DNA from 3 places in the Streptomyces sp. NPDC043853 genome. Region 3 is predicted to be linked to each of the others. Evidence: riboswitches for the same ligand, from Rfam matches in the RefSeq annotation. Region 3 holds a riboswitch; each other region holds the start of a gene.

Region 1 (7,065 bases), on a different contig from region 3:
TGCCCTCGGCCCAGCGGGCCAGTCTGACCGCGTCGGAGAGCGACGCCCGGGCGCGGTGCGCGAGTTCGGGCGCGGCAGGTGTGCCCTCCGGCGGGCGCGAGGCCGGCCGGGTGCGCCGGTTGGTCACCGCCTTGCGGGCGGTGGCGACGGAGCGCGGGGAGACGAGTCGGAGTCTGGAAGCGCGAGCCAACTGCTCATCAGGCTTTCGGGACGTCACGGAATCAGTCTCGCCCGTGACAGGCCGAAAGCCCAAACGGAACCAGCCGTTACCGCTGGTCGGGCGGGGTGGCACCGGCGGGACAGACCAGGACAAGCCGCCCGCCTCCGGGGGGACGCGGGAGGGCGGGTCCGCCCGCGGGCGACGGGGCCCCGGCCGGCCCGCGCACGCGAGCGGGGCCGGGCCTCAGCCCAGCCTCACATGAGCGGGGTCAGGAAGCGCCGGAGCACCTCCTCGTAGCGGGCCGGGTTGGCGTTCCACATTCCCCCGTGCGAGGCGTCGCGGACGGGATAGAGGGTGACGCGGTCGGGGCGCAGCGCGGCGAGCCGGCGAGCCGGCTCCCAGGGGGCGATCCGGTCGTCCGGGCCGGAGAAGACCAGCACCGGCACGCGCAGGGCGGCCGGGTCGGCCACCGGGTTCCGGTGGCCGGCCAGCAGCCCGGTCCGGGCCTCGGCGGCCCGGACGGCCAGCGGCAGCAGGGCGGCGGGCACCCCGCGGGCGAGGGCCAGGTTGCGCAGGGTGGTGTGCCGGTCGAGCACCGGGGAGTCCAGCACCAGCCCGGCGATGCGGTCGGCGAGGGCCGAGCGCTGGGCGGCGTAGAGGGCCATGGTGGCGCCGGTGGACCAGCCGTGCAGGATCACCCGGCGGGCTCCGTAGCGGAGCGCGTAGCGGATGGCGGCGTCCAGGTCGCGCCATTCCGAGGCACCGAGGTGGCTGATCCCGTCGGGGCAGGCGGGGGCGCCGAGGTCGCCGCGGTAGGCCAGGTCGAGCACCGGCAGGTGGTACCGGTGGAGGAAGGGCATGACCACCATCGGGTGCTCGCGGGTGCTGCCGAGCCCGTGGACGGTGATCACCCAGGTGTCGCGGGCGCCGGGCACGAACCAGGCGGGCAGTCCGCCCAGCTCGCCGGGGACGTCCACGTCGGCGTGGTCGAGCCCGAGCGCGGAGCGCGGGTTGCCGAGGTGGACCTGGGGGGTGAGCCGGACCCGGGTGCCGGGTTCCAGGGTGCCGTGGGTGATCCGGACGAGTTCCCGGACCACGGTGTCCGGGTCGTGCGGGACGTCCCGCAGCACCCGGCCGACCACGGCGTGCACCCCGGGGGCGTCCAGTCCGTGGGTGCCCGGGCGGAGGGTGGCCAGGGTGCGGGTCAGGGCGATCCGGCCGGGCGCGGTGGAGTGGACGGTGAGCCGGGGGCCGCCGGGGAGCGGGCGCCCCGGTTCGGGCCGCAGCGCGGCGTCGGCGGCGTACCGCCCGGCCACGACGGCGGCCGCTCCGGCGCCCAGGAGGGTGGTGGTGACGGCCGCTGCCGTCGCTGTCGCTGTGCGCACCGTTCCAGTTTCGGCGGCGGGCTGGGGCCCGGCCAGCGGAGGACACACGGAGGAGGTGCCTCCGGAAGCGTCCGGCCTGGAGTGATGTACGTCTCTTCGGCGGGGCCGGGCGGGCGTCCGGAATGCCTGAAGTCGCATGCGTAAGGTTCCGTTCACCCCTCGATGACGTGCGCGAATCGGTGCATTGGCGGCAGTATCAGGACGAGCGTCCCTAAGTCGAACCGCGCGGGTACACCGCAAGGCCCGAGTCAGTTCACTTTTCGTTCACCTAGGTTGCTTACGTTCGCCGAGCCACTGACGCCAAACAGAAGCCTGGGTAAATGGAGCACATAACGCTTCTCCTCGGGATCGTGATCATCACCGCTCTCGTGTTCGACTTCACGAACGGTTTCCACGACACCGCCAACGCGATGGCTACCACCATCTCGACCGGCGCCCTCAAGCCCAAGACGGCGGTGGCCATGTCCGCCGTGCTCAACCTCGTCGGCGCGTTCATGTCCGTGGAGGTCGCCAAGACGATCTCCAAGGGTCTCGTCAACGAAGAGGGCATCCAGCCAGAGGTGATCTTCGCGGCGCTCGTCGGCGCCATCCTCTGGAACCTGCTGACCTGGCTGGTCGGCCTGCCCTCCAGCTCCTCGCACGCCCTGATGGGCGGCCTGATCGGTGCCGCGGTCGCTTCTGCCGGCATCGGCGCGGTCAACGGCGACGTGGTCGTGACCAAGGTCCTCATCCCCGCGGTCGCCGCGCCGATCGTCGCCGGCGTCGCCGCGATGCTGGCCGCGCGCCTCACGTACAAGCTCGGCAACAACGTCGGCGAGAAGACCTCGGCCAAGGGCTACAAGGCCGGCCAGATCGCCTCCGCCGGCCTGGTCTCCCTGGCGCACGGCACCAACGACGCGCAGAAGACGATGGGCATCATCACCCTGGCCCTGGTCGCCGGCGGCGCGCTCGCGCCCGGCTCCAACCCGCCGGTCTGGGTCATCGTCTCCGCCGGTATGGCCATCGCGCTCGGCACCTACCTGGGCGGCTGGCGGATCATCCGGACCATGGGCAAGGGCCTGACCGACCTGCAGCCGCAGCAGGGCTTCGCCGCCCAGACCTCGGCCGCGTCCGTCATCCTCGCCTCCTCCACCCTGGGCTTCTCCCTCTCCACCACCCACTCGTGCTCCGGCGCGGTCATGGGTGCCGGCCTCGGCCGCAAGGGCGGCGTGGTCCGCTGGTCCACCGCGACCCGCATGTTCGTCGCGTGGGGCCTGACCCTGCCGGCCGCCGCCGCCGTCGGCGCGGGCGCCGAGTACGTCATGCGCATCGGTGACATCGGCGTCGCCGCCGTCACGGTCTTCCTGGTGGGCTCCTGCCTCGCCATCTGGCTGATCTCCCGCCGTCAGGTCGTCGACCACCACAACGTCAACGAGGTCGACGGCGAGGAGCCGGGCGTGGTCACCACCGCGATCGCGGCCGTCGCCGTGCCGCCGGCGGGCACCACCGCCGCGGTCACCGACGAGGACCTGAAGGCCACCATCCCCGCCCCGAACGCCCACGCGTCCGGCGAGACCCCGACGGCTCCGGCCGCCGCGGTCTGACCAGCAGAGAAGGTTTCGCAGCATGAAGATCGACTGGGCAGCCCTGGGCTCCGTCTTCGGAGTCAGCCTCTCCGCCACCGTCCTCCTGGTCGCCCTGTTCACCCTGGGCCTGGTGGGTCTCTCCAAGCACGAGGCCGCCACCGAGCAGGGCGGCACCGCCGCCCTGGCCCGGACCGGCGCCTACGCCGCCTTCGCGCTCTGCGCCGCGGCCGTGGCCTACGGGATCTACCTGATCGTCGTCTGACCCGAGGCGGCACCCGTCGCGGCACGCCCCGCGGCACGCACCGCGGCACCCACCGCGTCCGAAGGCTCCTCCCGGTTGTCCCGGGGGGAGCTTTCGCATGCCCTGCCCCGTCCGCACCCCACTTCCGCCGCAGGTCAACGGCAAGTTGACGGGCGATCGCGGTGCGTGGTGGACTGCCGGAGCCATCACGGCGGCAGCAGAGGAAGTCCGGTGCGAATCCGGCGCGGTCCCGCCACTGTCACCGCGGAGCACGGCCGGTCCTTCGTACCGGGCCCCGTGCCTCGCGGGAGCCAGGAACTCTCGCCACCGGACACGTCGAACCAGGGCGCGGACCCTGAGTGAGGACATACCTGCCCCATGCGTGCCGATCGCGTTTTCGCGTACGGCGTGACGGCGGGCCTGATCGGCGACCGGATCCTCGGTGATCCGCGCCGCGGGCACCCCGTCGCAGCCTTCGGACGAGCCGCCGCCGCCGTGGAGCGCGCCCTCTGGCGCGACCGGCGCACCCGGGGCGTGGTGCACGCCGCGGTGTGCGCCGGCGGCGCAGCGGCGCTGGGCGCGGTCGCCGCCCGCGCCGTGCGCTCCCGCCCCGCAGCCCTCCGGATCGCCCTGACCGCCGCCGCCACCTGGGCCGTCGTCGGCGGCACCTCGCTGGGCCGGGAGGCCCGGGCGATCGGCGGTGCCCTGGCCGCCGGTGACACCGAGGTGGCCCGCGAGCGGCTCCCCCACCTGTGCGGGCGGGACCCGCACTCCCTGGACGAGCAGCAGATCGCGCGCGCCGTGGTGGAGTCGGTCGCCGAGAACACCTCCGACGCCGTGGTCGGCGCGCTGGTGTGGGGGGCCGCGGCCGGGGTCCCGGGACTGGTCGCGTTCCGCGCCGTGAACACCCTCGACGCGATGGTGGGCCACAAGTCCCCCCGCCACCTCAACTACGGCTGGGCCTCGGCCCGGCTGGACGACCTCGCGGGCTGGCCGGGGGCCCGGCTGACCGCACTGGCCGCCGTACTCGCCGGCCCTGACCGTCGGGGGGCGGTCAGGGCCTGGCGTACCGATGCCGCGGCCCACCCCAGCCCCAACGCCGGCCCGGTCGAGGCCGCCTTCGCGGGGGCGCTCGGGGTGCGGCTGGGCGGCACCCTCGCCTACGGCGGGCGGGTGGAGCACCGGGCGGTGCTCAACGGCGCGGAGGGGCGGCCGGTGGAGGTCGCGGACATCGAACGGGCGGTCCGGCTCTCCCGGCAGGTGACCTGGCTGGCGCTGGGCGCTTGCGTGGCGGGCCGGCTGCTGGCGGCACGGGCGGTACGAGCGGTACGGAAGGGGCGCGGGTGAGCGGGACGGGCAAGCGGGGCGGGGGGCTGCTCGTCGCGGGCACCACCTCCGACGCGGGCAAGAGCGTGGTCACCGCCGGCATCTGCCGGTGGCTGGCGCGGCAGGGCGTGAAGGTGGCGCCCTTCAAAGCGCAGAACATGTCGCTGAACTCCTTCGTGACCCGGGAGGGCGCGGAGATCGGCCGGGCTCAGGCCATGCAGGCCCAGGCGGCCCGGGTGGAACCGACCGCGCTGATGAACCCGGTGCTGCTCAAGCCCGGCAGCGACCGCAGCAGCCAGGTGGTGCTGCTGGGCAAGCCGGTGGGCGAGATGAGCGCCCGTGGGTTCTTCGGGGGGTCCGGGCCCGCGGCGCAGCCGCCATCAGGCGCAGTGTCCCCCGGGAAGGCACTGCACGGCGGACGGGAGCAGTTGCTCGGTGTGGTCACGGACTGCCTGGAGCAGTTGCGGGGCACGTATGACGCCGTGATCTGCGAGGGGGCGGGCAGCCCGGCCGAGATCAACCTGCGCCGGACGGACATCGTGAACATGGGGATCGCGCGGGCCGCGGACTTCCCCGTGGTGGTGGTCGGGGACATCGACCGGGGCGGGGTCTTCGCGTCCTTCTTCGGCACCACGGCCCTGCTGTCGGAGCGGGACCAGTCGCTGGTCGTCGGCTACCTGGTGAACAAGTTCCGCGGCGACGTCTCCCTGCTGGAGCCCGGCCTGGAGATGCTCCGGTCGATGACCGGGCGCGCCACGTACGGGGTGCTGCCCTTCCAGCACGGCCTGGGCATCGACGAGGAGGACGGCCTGCGGGTGTCGCTGCGCGGCGCGGTGCGCGAGTCGGTGGTCGCCCCTCCGGTGGGCGAGGACGTGCTGCGGGTCGCGGTGTGCGCGGTGCCGCTGATGTCCAACTTCACGGACGTGGACGCGCTCGCGGCGGAGCCGGGCGTGGTGGTGCGGTTCGTGGACCGGCCCGAGGAGCTGGCCGACGCCGACCTGGTCGTCGTACCGGGCACCCGCGGCACGGTGAAGGCGCTGGAGTGGCTGCGGGCGCGCGGCCTGGCGGACGCTCTCGCCCGGCGGGCCGCCGAGGGGCGGCCGGTGCTGGGCATCTGCGGCGGCTTCCAGGCCCTCGGCGAGCGGATCGAGGACGAGGTCGAGTCGCGGGCGGGCGTGGTGGAGGGCCTCGGGCTGCTGCCGGTACGGGTCCGCTTCGCCCGGGAGAAGACCCTGGCCCGGCCCACGGGCACGGCGCTCGGCGAGACCGTCGACGGGTACGAGATCCACCACGGCGTGGCCGAGGTGCTGGGCGGGGAGCCGTTCCTGGACGGCTGCCGGGTCGGCTCGGTGTGGGGCACCCACTGGCACGGCTCGCTGGAGTCCGACGGCTTCCGGCGGGCCTTCCTGCGGCAGGTCGCGGCCGCGGCGGGCCGGCGCTTCGTCCCGGCCCCGGACACGTCCTTCGCCGCACTGCGCGAGGAACAGCTCGACCTGCTGGGCGACCTGATCGAGCAGCACGCGGACACGGACGCCCTGCTGCGGCTGATCGAGTCCGGCGCCCCGTCGGGCCTGCCGTTCATTCCGCCGGGCGCGCCGTGAGCGGGCCGTCTGCCCTGCAGGGCTGTTCCCCCACCCCGCCCTCCCCCCAGCGCAGCGAGGGGGAGGGCGGGGTGGGGGAAGGCCCCGCGCAGCGGACCCCCACCGAGCCCGCCATAAATGCAGCCACCTTGCCGTACGAAGGAGTGAGCAACACGTGAGTACGCCCTACCCGTTCACCGCGGTGGTCGGCCAGGCGGACCTCCGCCTGGCGCTGCTGCTGAACGCCGTCAGCCCCGCGGTCGGCGGCGTGCTCGTGCGCGGCGAGAAGGGCACCGCCAAGTCCACGGCCGTACGCGCCCTGTCCGCGCTGCTGCCGGAGGTCGAGGTCGTCCCCGGGTGCCGGTTCTCGTGCGCGCCGGGCGCGCCCGACCCTGCCTGCCCGGACGGCCCGCACGACGCGGCCGAGGGCACCGCGCGCCCCGCCCGGATGGTGGAGCTGCCCGTCGGCGCCTCCGAGGACCGCCTCGTCGGCGCGCTCGACATCGAGCGCGCCCTCGCGGAGGGCGTGAAGGCCTTCGAGCCCGGCCTGCTGGCCGACGCGCACCGCGGGATCCTCTACGTGGACGAGGTCAACCTGCTCCACGACCACCTGATCGACCTCCTGCTGGACGCCGCCGCGATGGGCGCCTCCTACGTGGAGCGTGAAGGCGTCTCGGTCCGGCACGCAGCCCGGTTCCTCCTGGTGGGCACCATGAACCCGGAGGAGGGCGAGCTGCGTCCGCAGCTGCTCGACCGGTTCGGCCTGACCGTGGAGGTCGCGGCCTCCCGGGAGCCGGAGCAGCGGGTC
Region 2 (7,065 bases), on a different contig from region 3:
TAGCGCATCGGGCGGAGCGTGAGCTCGAAGCCGGGGTCGAGCAGGTTCTTGGCGTTGGAGCTCATTACTGGCAGGCCTCGCAGGACTCGGGGTTCTCAAGGGAGCAGGCCAGCGCCTCGGCGTCGAGGGCCTGCGGCAGCTGGGCGGGGGTGGCGGCAGCGGGGACGGCCGTGCCGGAGGCCGCGCGGGCGATCTTCGTCGCCGGGCGCGAGCGCAGGTAGTACGTGGTCTTCAGGCCCTGCTTCCAGGCGTACGCGTACATCGAGCTGAGCTTCCCGATGGTCGGCGTCTCCAGGAACAGGTTCAGCGACTGGCTCTGGTCCAGGTACGGGGTACGGGCCGCCGCCATGTCGATCAGGCCGCGCTGCGGGATCTCCCACGCCGTCCGGTACAGCTCGCGCACCTCGGCCGGGATCCAGCCGAAGCCCTGCACGGAGCCGGAGGAGTCGCGGAGCGCCTCGCGGGTCTGCGCGTCCCACACGCCGAGCTTCTTCAGGTCCTCCACCAGGTACGCGTTGACCTGGAGGAACTCGCCCGACAGCGTCTCGCGCTTGAACAGGTTGGAGACCTGCGGCTCGATGCACTCGTAGACGCCGGCGATCGAGGCGATCGTCGCGGTCGGGGCGATCGCCAGGAGGAGGGAGTTGCGCAGACCGGTGGTGGCCATGCGGGCGCGCAGGGCGGCCCAGCGCTCCGGCCAGGCGAGCGTGACGTCGTAGTGGTCGGGGTGCAGGACGCCACGGGCGGTACGGGTCTCCGCCCAGGCGGGCAGCGGGCCGTTGCGCTCGGCGAGGTCGGTGGAGGCCTCGTACGCGGCCAGCATGATCCGCTCGGCGATCTTCGTGGAGAGCGCCTTGGCCTCCGCGGAGTCGAAGGGCAGGCGCAGCTTGAAGAAGACGTCCTGGAGGCCCATCGCGCCCAAGCCCACCGGACGCCACCGGGCGTTGGAACGGCCGGCCTGCTCGGTCGGGTAGAAGTTGATGTCCACGACGCGGTCGAGGAAGGTGACGGCCGTGCGGACGGTCTCGTCCAGGCGCTCCCAGTCCATCTCCCCGTCGGCGACGAACGCGCCGAGGTTGACCGAGCCGAGGTTGCAGACGGCGGTCTCGCCGTCGTTGGTGACCTCGATGATCTCGGTGCACAGGTTCGAGGAGTGGACGACGGTGCCGGGCAGCGCGGTCTGGTTGGCGGTCCGGTTGGAGGTGTCCTTGAAGGTCATCCAGCCCTGGCCGGTCTGCGCGAGGGTGCGCATCATGCGGCCGTACAGCTCGCGGGCGGGCATCGTCTTCCTGGCCAGGCCCGCCTGCTCGGCCTTGACGTAGGCGGCGTCGAAGTCGGCGCCGTGGAGGTCGACCAGCTCGGGCACGTCGGCGGGGGAGAACAGCGACCAGTCGGCGTCCGCGTTGACCCGGCGCATGAACTCGTCCGGGATCCAGTGCGCCAGGTTCAGGTTGTGGGTGCGGCGGGCGTCCTCGCCGGTGTTGTCGCGGAGCTCCAGGAACTCCTCGATGTCGGCGTGCCAGGTCTCCAGGTAGACGGCGGCGGCGCCCTTGCGGCGGCCGCCCTGGTTCACCGCGGCGACCGAGGCGTCCAGGGTCTTCAGGAACGGCACGATGCCGTTGGAGTGGCCGTTGGTGCCGCGGATCAGCGAACCGCGGGCGCGGATCCGGGAGTACGACAGGCCGATGCCGCCGGCGTGCTTCGACAGCCGGGCCACCTGGTGGTAGCGGTCGTAGATGGAGTCCAGCTCGTCCAGCGGGGAGTCCAGCAGGTAGCAGGAGGACATCTGCGGGTGCCGGGTGCCGGAGTTGAAGAGGGTGGGGGAGGAGGGCAGGTAGTCCAGCCGGTTCATCAGCCCGTACAGGGAGGCGACCTCCTCCACCGCGCGGACGCTCTCGTCCTCGGCGAGGCCGCAGGCCACGCGGAGCATGAAGTGCTGCGGGGTCTCGATGACCTGGCGGGTGATCGGGTGGCGCAGCAGGTAGCGGCTGTGCAGGGTGCGCAGGCCGAAGAAGCCGAAGCGGTCGTCGGCGCCGTCGGCGAGGGCGTGCCCGACCATCGCGTCGAGGCGGGCGGCGTGGGCGGCGACGAACTCCGCGGTCCGGTCGGCGATGAGGCCCTCGCGGTGGCCGACGGCGACCGACTCGGTGAAGGAGGTCACGCCCTGGCCGGCGGCCTCCTCGGCGATGGTGAGGGTCAGCAGCCGGGCCGCCAGCTTTGAGTACGCCGGGTCCTCGGAGATCAGCCCCGCGGCGGCCTCGGTGGCCAGCCCGCGCAGCTCGGCCTCGTCCGCGTCGGCGCTGCGGCCGCGCAGCGCGGCGGCGGCGACCCGGCCGGGGTCGGTGTCGGGAAGGTCTGCGGTCAGCTCGGTGAGAGTCCGCAGCAGTGCGGCCCCCGGTCCCTCGGTGCCCTTGGTGTCCCCGGAGGACGGGTCGGCGGACTCGGCGCGCGGTGCGGCAGGCGCGATGGTCACGGGGGGAGCTCTCCCTCGCTCGGCTCCGGAATCCCTGCGGGCGGGCGCGAGGCAGCGCGCGTACGGGAGCGGCGGGGCGGGAAGCGAGCGCAGCACCGTACGGCGTCCACCGGCCCAACCGCGAGGCCCGGACGTATCGGCACCCGGGACGGTCGTACCCGGGCGCACCGTCGGCAGGTACTCGGACTTTTCATACCGTTGCGGGACAGTTCCGGATTCTCACCGGATTCCCCTGCGTCGACAGCGAGGATGAGCATACATGTGGGGGCGGCCCTGTGATGCCACCCCCACATGTTGTGTCCCCTGGTCGGCGCTCCGGCTACTGATCGGTTCCGTACAGCTCCAGCGAGTAGGTGAGCAGCGGCACACTCGGGACCGGTGACCAGTCCCGCTCGGGCGTCCGTACGAAGCCCATGCGGGCGTAGATCCGGTGCGCGGCGCGCATGGCCGGCTGTGTGGACAGCACCAGGGCCCGCACCCCGTCGATGGCCCGGGCGCGGTCGATACAGGCACGGACGAGAGCCTCGCCGACGCCTTGTCCGCGGGCCTCCCCGGCCACGGCCAGCATCCGGAACTCGGCCTCGTCCGGCCCGGCGATGTCGCAGTAGCGGCTCCCGGGCGGAGCGAACGCGACCCCGCCGAGCAGCGTCCCGTCCTCCCGTACGGCGACCAGCACGGCGGAGTCCTCCGCCCGCGCCGCCACGTCCCGCAACACCCCGAGGTAGTACCCGTCGGGGTTGGCGTCGAGCAGCCCGTCCCCCACGTACGCCTGCGCGGTGATCTCCCCGAGGGCCTCGTACTCCTCGGGCCTTGCCTCCCTGATCACGATGTCCATGCGGTCGAGTGTGCAGGACGGCTGTCGGTGCCCGCCGCTATCGTCGAAGACAGCACCGTCGAGAAGGGCGAGCGAGGCATGACCGTGACGACAGACCGGCCCCACATGCTGACTGACGACTTCGAAGCCGTAGCGCGCATAGCCGCCCGCGAGAGGGAGGGGACGCGGCTGGAATTCATCGACGGGGTCATCAGGAGCAAGGCAATGCCGGACGGCGATCACGGGCGGATCATCCAGTGGCTGCTCAAGATCTGCATGCAGTCACGGCCCGACTTGTTCCTGCACCCGGGGCAGGGGATCAAGGCGCAGGACTACCGGACCGGGCGGGCCATTCCCGACGCGGTGCTGGCGCATCCGGATGCCTTCGTCGGGCAGGGTGACTGGGTCGAGCCCGACCCCATCCTCATGGCCGTCGAAGTGACGTCGTGGGATTCCGACACGCAGCGGCGGGACCACGTCGAGAAGCCCCGGGCGTACGCAGAGACGGGCATTCCCGTTTACCTGCTGATCGACCGGGCGAAGTGCGAACTCTCGGTCTACAGCCAGCCCAACGGCCGCCGGTACGAGAGTGTCCACATCGTGCCCTACGGCACGGACATCGCGCTGCCGGACCCTGTCGGCATCACCCTGCAGACCGAAATCCTCAAGGACTGGGTGCGCTGACGCACAACACGCGCGAGGGGCTCCGCCGGATCGGCGGGGCCCCTCGCGCGAGCGGATTGCTCAGCAGCAGCGGAACCCTTCCCGCGGGTCCGCCTCCCGGGCGTCCACCCGGGCCCGCTCGAAGTCCCTGCGGGTCATGACCTCGGCGTCCGGGTCGTGGCCGCGGGCGTGGGCGACGTAGCGGTCGTACGCCGCCTCACCGGAGAACTCCCGTACGTAGTACCGGACCTTGGCCATACGGTCCGCCAGCCGGTCCCGCAGGGCGGTCATGCCACCGGCTCCGAGACCTTGCCGCCGCCCGAGTCCAGGCCGGCCGCCGCCAGTTCGGCCTTCTCCTCGGCCGTCGGGAGCAGCCCGGCCGGAGCGACGATCTTCGACTCGGTCCACGGGACCTCGGAGAGGACGGCCGTTTCGGGCCGGCGGACGGCCTTGACGCAGGTCCGGGCCGCGTCCGCGAGGACGATGATGATCAGGATCGCGAAGAGGGCGCACAGGACGCCGTCGACCGTGGCGTTGGTGACCACCGTGTGCATGTCGTCCATCGACTTCGCGGGCGGCAGCACCTTGTCCGCGTCGATCCCCGCCTGGTACTTGTCGCGCTGCGCGAAGAAGCCGACCTTCACATCGTCCGAGAAGATCTTCTGGTAGCTCGCGGTCAGCGTCACGGTCGCGTCCCACACCAGCGGAACGCCGGTCACCCAGGCCCACTTGAGCCGTCCGGACTTGACCAGCAGGGTGGTGCAGACGGCCAGCGCGACCGCGGCGAGCAGCTGGTTGGCGATGCCGAAGAGCGGGAACAGCTGATTGATGCCGCCCAGCGGGTCCTTGATGCCCACCCACAGGAAGTAGCCCCAGCCGCCGACAACGATCGCGCTCGCGAACCACACGCCCGGCTTCCAGCTGACGTCCTTGAAGGACTTGTGGACGTTGCCGAGGGTGTCCTGGAGCATGAACCGGCCTACGCGGGTGCCCGCGTCCAGTGTGGTCAGGATGAAGAGGGCCTCGAACATGATGGCGAAGTGGTACCAGAACGCCTTCATCCCGGCGCCGCCGATCACGGAGGAGAAGATCTCCGACATTCCGAGTGCGAAGGTCGGTGCGCCGCCGGTGCGGGACAGCAGGGTGGCTTCTTCGACGTCCTTCGCGGCCTGGGTGAGCGCCTCGGGCGAGATCGCGAAGCCGAAGTTGGTGACCGCCTGGGAGGCGGTCTCGACCGTGGTGCCGACGACCCCGCCGGGGGAGTTGACGGCGAAGAAGAGTCCGGGCTCGATGATGCAGGCCGCGATGATCGCCATGACGGCGACGAAGGACTCGGTCAGCATCGCGCCGTAGCCGATCATCCGGACCTGGGTCTCCTTCTGGATCATCTTCGGGGTGGTGCCCGAGGAGACCAGGGCGTGGAAGCCCGAGAGCGCGCCGCACGCGATGGTGATGAAGACGAACGGGAACATCGACCCGGCGAAGACCGGGCCGTCGCCGCGCGCGGCGAAGTCGGTGACCGAGGGCATCTTCAGCGTGGGCATCGCGATCACCACGCCGAGCGCCAGCAGCGCGATGGTGCCGATCTTCATGAAGGTGGAGAGGTAGTCCCGGGGCGCGAGCAGCATCCAGACCGGCAGCACCGAGGCCAGGAAGCCGTACACCACCATCCAGATGACCAGGGTCTCCTTCTCCAGGGTGAAGGTGCCCGCCAGCGAGGACTCCGCGACCCAGCCGCCGGCGACGATGGCGAGCAGCAGCAGCGCCACGCCGATCACGGAGACCTCGGTGACCCGGCCCGGCCGCAGGACGCGCAGGTAGAAGCCCATGAAGACGGCGATCGGGATGGTCATGCCGATGGAGAAGACGCCCCACGGTGAGTGTGCGAGGGCGTTGACGATGACCAGCGCGAGCACCGCGAGCAGGATGATCATGATGGCGAACACCGCGACCAGGGCGGCGGCTCCGCCCACCGGGCCGATCTCGTCGCGGGCCATCTGGCCGAGCGAGCGGCCGTCGCGCCGGGTGGAGAAGAACAGGGTGACCATGTCCTGCACGGCGCCGGCGAAGATCACGCCGGCCGCGATCCAGATGGTGCCGGGCAGGTAGCCCATCTGTGCGGCGAGCACCGGGCCGACCAGCGGGCCGGCGCCGGCCACCGCGGCGAAGTGGTGGCCGAAGAGGACCCGGCGGTCGGTCGGATGGAAGTCGACACCGTTGTCAAGGCGTTCGGCCGGGGTGGCCCGGGTGCGGTCGACCTTGAGCACCCGGTTCGCGATGAACTTGGAGTAGAAGCGGTAGCCGATCGCGTACGAGCCGAGCGCGGCGGCGAGCAGCCAGGCGGCCGAGATCTCCTCGCCTCGGGAGAGCGCGAGCACGCCCCAGCCGATGGCGCCGACGAGTGCCACGAGCACCCAGATGGCGATCGACTGAGGCGTCATGCGCCGTTCTGCCGTTGTTGCTCCTGGTTCTGCCATGACCCTCGTCCCCTCGTTGATCACTGCACAAGTGCAGGGAATCTATGGGGGGCGGCACGCCCGGCGTAAGACCCCGTCCGGAATCCGGTCACGAGAATCCGTTGAGAGTTCGTGGAGGAACCGTGGGGGCCCGGTGGAGCGGTGGGGTCAGACGGCCGGACGCTTGAGCCGGGCCACGAACTTGTACCGGTCGCCGCGGTACACCGACCGCACCCACTCGACGGGTTCGCCGTCCGCGTCGAAGGAGTGCCGGGACAGCATCAGCATCGGCAGGCCCACGTCGGTGCCGAGCAGTCCGGCCTCGCGCGGGGTGGCCAGCGAGGTCTCGATGGTCTCCTCGGCCTCCGCGAGGTGGACGTCGTACACCTCGGCGAGAGCGGTGTACAGCGAGGTGTACTTGACCAGCGAGCGGCGCAGCGCGGGGAAGCGCTTGGCCGAGAGGTGGGTGGCCTCGATGGCCATCGGCTCGCCGCTGGCCAGCCGCAGCCGCTCGATCCGCAGCACCCGCCCGCCGGTGGGGATCTTCAGCAGGCCGGCCAGGGTGTCGTCGGCGGTGACGTAGCCGATGTCGAGCAGCTGGGAGGTCGGCTCCAGTCCCTGGGCCCGCATGTCCTCGGTGTACGAGGTGAGCTGCAGGG
Region 3 (7,065 bases):
CGCTGTCGATCCAGGAGGACTTGCCGCTGCCGGTGGCACCGGCGACCAGCACGTGCGGCATCTTCGCCAGGTTGGCCATCACGTAGCCGCCCTCGACGTCCTTGCCGAGGGCCACCAGCATCGGGTGGTCGTCCTCGGCCGCGTCCGCGAGCCGCAGCACGTCGCCGAGGTTGACCATCTCCCGGTCGGTGTTCGGGATCTCGATGCCGACCGCCGACTTGCCCGGGATCGGGCTGATGATCCGCACGTCCGGGGAGGCCACCGCGTAGGCGATGTTCTTCGCCAGCGCCGTGATCCGGGTGGCCATCACCGCGGCGCCCAACGTGACTTCGTACCGGGTGACCGTCGGCCCCCGGGTGAAGCCGGTGACATCGGCGTCGACCCCGAACGCGTCGAAGACCGCCCGCAGCGCCTCGATGGCCGCGTCGTTGGCGGCACTGCGGGTCTTGGCCGGTCCGCCTCGCGCCAAGAGGTCGAGCGAGGGCAGCGCGTACGTGACGTACCGGCGCAGCTGGAGCTGCTCGGCCCGGTGTGCGGGGGGTGCCGGACTCGGAGGGCTTTCGAGAACGCGGGTCGGAGCCGGTGCAGGTAGCGGTTGGGTGGGAGGTTCCAACGGCACCGGTGGGAGAACAGGCGGCGCCGGAACGGCAGGCAGCGGTCCTCGCGGCGCAGGCGAGACGGGGGCAGCGGCCACCGGCAGGTCGGCCGCCGGGAACTCTGCCGCCCGGACGTCGCCCGCCCGGTCCGCGCGCCGCAGGATCCGGCGGGTGAACTGCCACAACCTGCTTCCGGCCGGATCGGTGTCCCCGCCTGCGATCGCACGCAGGCGATCACGTACGTCCAGCGCCTCCCCCGGGCGGAGCGCCGGGTCCTTGGCGAGGAGGGCGAGGACGAGCTCGTCCCATGCCTTGGGAAGGCCGTAGCGGAGACGGCTGGGGGCCACGGGTTCCTCCGTCACGTGCTTGACGAGCAGCGCGACCCCGCCTGCGGCGGAGAACGGCGGCCGACCGGTGAGCAGCGCGTAGAGCACGCACCCCAAGGAGTACAGATCGCTGCGGTGGTCCACCACGAGGGCCTGCGCCTGCTCGGGAGACATGAACGCGGGCGTACCGATCACCACTCCCGTGGTGGTCAGCGCCGGCTGGGACGCCGAAGCATCGAGCAGCATGCCGATGCCGAAGTCGAGGATCTTGGCCACCCCCCGGTTCGTGACCATCACGTTCGCCGGCTTGATGTCCCGGTGAAGCACACCGGCCCCATGAGCAGTCGCCAGACCCTCACACACCTGCACGCCCCAGTTGGCCACCGCCTCCAAGCGGGGCGCGCCCTGACGCATCACCTCGTCCAGGGTCCGTCCGGTGAGCAGCTCCATCACGAGGAACAGGAGCGTCTGCTCCTGGACGCGAGTCGAACCGACGTCGTGCAGGGTGACGACGTGCGGGCTGTGCAGCCCTGCGACGAGCCTGGCCTCCCGCTCAAAGCGGGCCTCGGCCCGCTCGTACTCCACGTGTTCCCCCACGGCCAGGGTCTTCACGGCGACTTCGCGGCCCAGCTTCTCGTCGTACGCCCGCCAGACACGGCCCATGCCCCCGGCGCCGAGCAACCCGGTCACCCGGTAGCGGTCCGCGATCCGTGTCCCCTGCACTATCCCCTCCACGGCACAGCGAGTGGCGACCTCCGCACCGAAGACGCCGCGGTGATCGTACGTCCGGGCCTGCGCCGCGATTCCGGTGGCATCACCGTGTGGACACGGAACTCGGCGCATTGCGGTCGCGTCGCGGGAACCGAACGCGGACGGTGGATGTCTCCATCGTTGTCAGCCTTGTCCCCTTACATCCGGAGAAACCGGGGGACGCCATGAAGCACATCCACCGCATACGCCGCCGGCAGCTCGTGGCCCTGGCCACGGGTGCCCTCCTCACCGCCGGAATCGGGTTCGCCGCGCCTGCCTCGGCGCAGCTCCCGGCCGCGGAGCCGGCCACCACCTGGAGCACGACCCCGCTCGTGGTCAACGCCCGCTGGGGCGGCCACTGCACGTACGACCGGCTCGTCATCGACGTGAAGGGCTACGTCCCCGACGTCACCGTCCGCCGGACCGCCAGGCTGTACTACGACGGGTCCGGCAAGCCGGTCCCGCTCGCGGGCAGGTACTTCCTGGAGATCCGGCTCAACCCGGCCGCCGCCCACAACGATGCCGGGAAGTCCGTCTACCAAGGTCCCAAGCTGCAGCGGATCTGGCTGCCGAAGCTCAAGGGAATCGCCATGACCGGCGACTACGAGGGGTACGTGACCTTCGGCGCCGCCTTCCACACCTATCCCGTCTACAAGACGTTCAAGCTGCACAGCCCGGAGCGGTTCGTGCTGGACGTCAAGCACGCCAACGTCTGCTGAGCGGCACCTGAGCAGTACCCGCCGGGCCCCGGGGTCGTCGCACGCCCCGGGGCCCGGCCGGTCGCCCGTCAGCCGCCGACCGGCGCCTTGGAACGCAGGACCGTCAGGAACGCGCGCATCCAGGCCGGGTGGTCGGGCCAGACCCGGGCCGACACCAGGGTGCCGTCCACCACCGCCTCCGAGTTCTCGAAGGTCCCGCCGGCGCCCCGCATGTCGAGCTCCAGCGCCGGGTACGCGGTGACCTTGCGCCCGTCCAGGCTCCCGGCGGCCGCGGTCATCAGCGGGCCGTGGCAGATCTGCGCGACCGGCTTGTCGGCCCCGGTGAAGGCGGCGATGATCCGCTTCACCTCGGGGTCGTTGCGCAGGTACTCGGGCGCCCGCCCGCCGGGGATCACCAGCGCGGCGTACTGCCCCGGGTCGACGTCCGCGAACGCCACGTCGGCCGGCCAGGTGTAGCCCGGCTTCTCGGTGTAGGTGTCGAAGCCGTCCTCGAAGTCGTGCACCACGAAGCGGAGTTTCTTCACCGCCGGGGCCGCGATGTGGACCTCGTACCCCTCTTCGAGGAGCCGCTGGTACGGATAGAGGACTTCCAGCGACTCCGCCGCGTCACCGGTGACGATGAGGACCTTCACTGCCATGGGCTGCTCCTGTGATGTGGGGCACATGTGGACCCCGGCGACCCTGCCCGCGCGTCGGCCGCCCAAACCGGCCGGGAGGGGGCGGGTTGTGGCACCCGAGGCCGGACGACTAGGGTCATCTGGCCTTGGTGTACGGGAAACCGGTGGAAAACCGGTGCGGCCCTCGCCACTGTGATCGGGAAGTCCGGCTCCATCCTCACGGAGGCCACTGGGCCGACGCGGGAGACCGCACGGCCCGGGAAGGCGGAGCCAGGGCATCAGCACCCGTGAGCCAGGAGACCGGCCAGGGCGCGTTGTCCATCCACGAGGTGCTGGAGAGGTCTCCCAACCCATGCATATTGCCGAGGGGTTCCTACCCCCGTTGCACGCGGTCGCCTGGGGCGTCGCGTCCGCTCCGTTCGTCGTCCACGGCGTGCGCGCGCTGACCCGTGAGGTCAAGGAGAACCCGGAGAGCACGCTGCTCCTCGGCGCGTCCGGTGCGTTCACGTTCGTCCTGTCGGCCCTGAAGATCCCCTCGGTGACGGGCAGTTGTTCGCACCCGACCGGGACGGGGCTGGGGGCGATCCTGTTCCGGCCCCCGATCATGGCCGTGCTCGGCACGATCACCCTGCTGTTCCAGGCCCTGCTGCTGGCCCACGGCGGACTGACCACCCTCGGCGCCAACGTCTTCTCGATGGCGATCGCCGGCCCCTGGGCGGGCTACGCCGCCTACCGGCTGCTGGGGAAATCCGGGGCGCCGCTGATGGTCTCGGTCTTCTTCGGCGCCTTCTTCGCCGACCTGGTGACCTACTGCGTGACCTCGGTCCAGCTGGCGCTGGCCTTCCCCGACCCGGGCAGCGGCTTCCTCGGCTCACTCGCCAAGTTCGGCGGGATCTTCGCCGTCACCCAGATCCCCCTCGCCGTCAGCGAGGGGCTGCTCACCGTGCTGGTGATGCGGCTGCTGATGCAGTCCAGCAGGTCGGACCTGGTCCGGCTGGGCATCGCCGAGCTCACCAAGAAGCAGGAGGCCGCGGTCTGATGGCGAACAGCACGCCGAAGGGCATGTCGAAGGGCATGTCGAAGAACACCAGGGTCAACCTCCTGCTGCTGCTCCTGGTGGCGGCACTGGCCGTACTGCCGCTCGTGCTGGGGCTCGGGGAGGGCAAGGAGGAGCCGTTCACCGGCGCGGACGCGCAGGCCGAGGCGGCGATCACCGAGCTGAAGCCGGACTACGAGCCGTGGTTCTCCCCGCTGTACGAACCCCCGTCCGCGGAGGTGGAGTCCGCGCTGTTCGCCCTGCAGGCGGCGATCGGCGCGGGGGTGCTCGCGTATTACTTCGGGCTGCGGCGCGGGCGCCGGCAGGGCGCGGCGGCGTCCGGCGCGGCCGTGGCCGGGGACCCGGCCGGTCCCTCCGCGGGGTCCTGAGTCCGTGCTGCCCATCGACGCGGCCGCGCACAGCAGCCGCTGGCGCGGCCGCCACCCGCTGGAGAAGGCCCTGCTGGGCCTCGGCCTGACGGTGACGGCGGTGAGCCTGCCGCCCTGGCCGGGCGGACCGCTGGTGGCCGCGGCCACGCTGACCGTGCTGCTCGGCCCGGCCGGGGTGCCCGGGCGGCGGCTGTGGCGGGCTTTCCGGATCCCGCTCGGTTTCTGCTTCACCGGGGCGGTGCCGCTGCTGTTCGCCGTGGGCGGCCCGGACGGCTGGGTCGCGCTGGCCCCGGACGGGCCGCGGCACGCGGCCGACCTGCTGCTCCGTACGTCGGCGGCCTCGCTCGGGGTGTTGCTGTTCGCGTTCACCACCCCGGTCTCGGACGTGCTGCCCCGGCTGGTGCGGGCCGGGGTGCCGGCGCCGGTGGTCGACGTGGCCCTGGTGATGTACCGGATCGGATTCCTGCTGCTGGACTCACTGGCGCAGGTGCGTACGGCACAGGCGGCCCGGCTGGGGAACAACAGCCGGGCGGCGGCGTGGCGTTCGGTGGCCGGGCTGGCCTCCACCGCCTTCGTCCGGGCCTTCGACCGGGCGGGGCGGCTCCAGGCGGGGCTGGCGGGCCGGGGCTACGACGGCACCCTGCGGGTGCTGGTGCCCCGGGCGTCGGTGTCGTGGCGGTTCCTGGCCGCGTCCGGGGGGCTGTTGTGCGCGGTGATCGCCGCGACGTTCGTGCTGAGAGGACTGCTGGGAGTGTGGGCGTGAAGCCGTACGGCGGAGCAGTGGTGGAACTGGCGGGCGCGGAGTACGCGTACGAGGACGGGCCGGCCGTGCTGTCGGGGGTGGACTTCGGCATCGCCGAGGGCCGTTCGCTGGCCCTGCTGGGCCGCAACGGCAGCGGCAAGACCACCCTGATGCGGCTGCTGAGCGGGGGGCTGCGGCCCGCCGCCGGCCGGCTGCTGCTGGACGGCTCGCCGGTCTCCCACGACCGGGCGGGCCTGACCCGGCTGCGGTCCTCGGTCCAGCTGGTGGTGCAGGACCCGGACGACCAGCTGTTCGCCGCCTCGGTGGAGCAGGACGTGTCCTTCGGGCCGCTGAACCTGGGGCTGCCCGACCCGGAGGTGCGCGCCCGGGTGGACGCCGCGCTGGAGGCCCTGGACATCACGGCGCTGCGCGACCGGCCCACGCACCTGCTGTCCTACGGGCAGCGGAAGCGGGCGGCGATCGCCGGGGCGGTGGCGATGCGGCCCCGGGTGCTGATCCTGGACGAGCCGACGGCCGGGCTGGACCCGGACGGGCAGGAGCGGTTGCTGGAGGTGCTGGCGGGGCTGGAGTCCACGACGGTGGTGATGGCCACGCATGACGTGGACCTGGCGGTGCGCTGGGCCGATGACGCGGCGGTGCTGACCCGCGGCGGGATCCGGACCGGGCCGGCGGGTGAGCTGCTGGCGGATCCCGAGCTGCTGGCCGCGGCGGGGCTGCGGCAGGCGTGGTCCCCGGCGGTGACCTCGTTCCTGCGCGCCCACGGCCTCCTCCCCCACGGCTCTCCCGGGCCGCGCACCCCGGAGGAGCTCTCCGCGCCGGCCTGACCGGCGGGCATCCTGACCGGCGGCCCTGCTCCACCCCGAGGACCAGTCCCTACGATGGCCGCATGTCGCTGCCGCACGCCATCCTGACCGCCCTGCTGGAGAAGCCCTCGTCAGGGCTGGAGCTGACCCGGCGGTTCGACCGGTCCATCGGGTACTTCTGGTCGGCGACGCACCAGCAGATCTACCGGGAGCTCGGGAAGCTGGAGGAGGGCGGGCTGATCCGGGCACTGCCGACCGCACAGCCCTCCCGGGGGCAGAAGAAGGAGTTCGAGGTGCTGCCCGCCGGGCGGGCGGAGCTCCTCCGGTGGGTCGGGGAGAGCCAGGACCCCAAGGCGATCCGGGATCCGCTGCTGCTGCGGATCCGGGCGGCCGCCATGGTGGGCACCCAGGGCCTGCTCGCGGAGCTGCGGCGCCATCTGGAGCTGCACCGGCAGCAGCTGGCCGTGTACGAGGCCATCGAGGAGCGCGACTTCCCGCCCGGCCGGGACGCCCCCGAGGACCGGCTGCGCCGGCTCGTGCTGCACGGCGGGACCGCCTTGGAGGGCTTCTGGCTGCGCTGGCTGGAGGAGGCGCTCGCCGAGGTCGAGGCCATGGAGGGCGGCCGGGACTGAACCGGCCCCGGTGCGCCCACTGGGGGGCGAAACCGGGGCCGGCGGAAGGGGCGTGGAGCCGCTTACTTGTTCAGGGAGGCCCAGAACTCGTCGAAGGACAGCAGCTTGTCGCCGTCGAGGTCCTTGGACTTGATGACGGCCTCGGCCACCGGGCCGGTCACGGCGAAGTCGCCCATGGCCGCCATGGCCTCGCGGTACTCGTCGGCGGTGACGAACCCGTCGCCGTCCTTGTCGAAGCGTCCGAACGTCGCCTTGGCGCTCTCGATGTCCGCCACTGGGATCCACCCCTTCTTGGTGCTGGTTGACCGGCTCAGGGTAGCGGCACCCCCGGCCCCGGCGCAGTCGGGGTCCCGGTCGGACGGTCGGAATTCATTCAATTACCCTTCCGTAACGCGGAACACAGGGGCCCGGCCAGCGGCGGAACGAATAATTCC

What was found. A riboswitch is a leader RNA that binds a small molecule or an ion and turns the genes downstream of it on or off. The one in region 3 is predicted to bind cobalamin.
Region 1: linked by a shared signal. The riboswitch ahead of AC067U_RS32645 (cobalamin biosynthesis protein) and the one ahead of AC067U_RS34390 (energy-coupling factor ABC transporter permease) in region 3 are both predicted to bind cobalamin.
Region 2: linked by a shared signal. The riboswitch ahead of AC067U_RS31085 (ribonucleoside-diphosphate reductase subunit alpha) and the one ahead of AC067U_RS34390 (energy-coupling factor ABC transporter permease) in region 3 are both predicted to bind cobalamin.

What each region holds. Positions count from the first base shown of each region.
Region 1 covers NZ_JBWKDJ010000017.1:104,744-111,808, reverse strand. The annotation lists gene AC067U_RS32665 (hypothetical protein) at 1-127, opposite strand, end outside; gene AC067U_RS32660 (alpha/beta hydrolase) at 415-1,545, opposite strand; gene AC067U_RS32655 (inorganic phosphate transporter) at 1,866-3,128, shown strand; gene AC067U_RS32650 (hypothetical protein) at 3,151-3,372, shown strand; cobalamin riboswitch at 3,525-3,694, shown strand; gene AC067U_RS32645 (cobalamin biosynthesis protein) at 3,730-4,698, shown strand; gene AC067U_RS32640 (cobyric acid synthase) at 4,695-6,278, shown strand; gene AC067U_RS32635 (putative cobaltochelatase) at 6,433-7,065, shown strand, end outside.
Region 2 covers NZ_JBWKDJ010000015.1:149,337-156,401, forward strand. The annotation lists gene AC067U_RS31080 (ribonucleotide-diphosphate reductase subunit beta) at 1-65, opposite strand, end outside; gene AC067U_RS31085 (ribonucleoside-diphosphate reductase subunit alpha) at 65-2,473, opposite strand; adenosylcobalamin-variant (AdoCbl-variant) riboswitch at 2,641-2,717, opposite strand; gene AC067U_RS31090 (GNAT family N-acetyltransferase) at 2,793-3,308, opposite strand; gene AC067U_RS31095 (Uma2 family endonuclease) at 3,387-3,971, shown strand; gene AC067U_RS31100 (YbdD/YjiX family protein) at 4,032-4,241, opposite strand; gene AC067U_RS31105 (carbon starvation CstA family protein) at 4,238-6,391, opposite strand; gene AC067U_RS31110 (GntR family transcriptional regulator) at 6,575-7,065, opposite strand, start outside.
Region 3 covers NZ_JBWKDJ010000019.1:140,549-147,613, reverse strand. The annotation lists partial or broken gene AC067U_RS34405 (DNA translocase FtsK) at 1-1,645, opposite strand, end outside; gene AC067U_RS34400 (AMIN-like domain-containing (lipo)protein) at 1,858-2,391, shown strand; gene AC067U_RS34395 (DJ-1/PfpI family protein) at 2,460-3,029, opposite strand; cobalamin riboswitch at 3,139-3,331, shown strand; gene AC067U_RS34390 (energy-coupling factor ABC transporter permease) at 3,361-4,047, shown strand; gene AC067U_RS34385 (energy-coupling factor ABC transporter substrate-binding protein) at 4,083-4,433, shown strand; gene cbiQ (cobalt ECF transporter T component CbiQ) at 4,438-5,196, shown strand; gene AC067U_RS34375 (energy-coupling factor ABC transporter ATP-binding protein) at 5,193-6,020, shown strand; gene AC067U_RS34370 (PadR family transcriptional regulator) at 6,083-6,631, shown strand; gene AC067U_RS34365 (EF-hand domain-containing protein) at 6,694-6,906, opposite strand.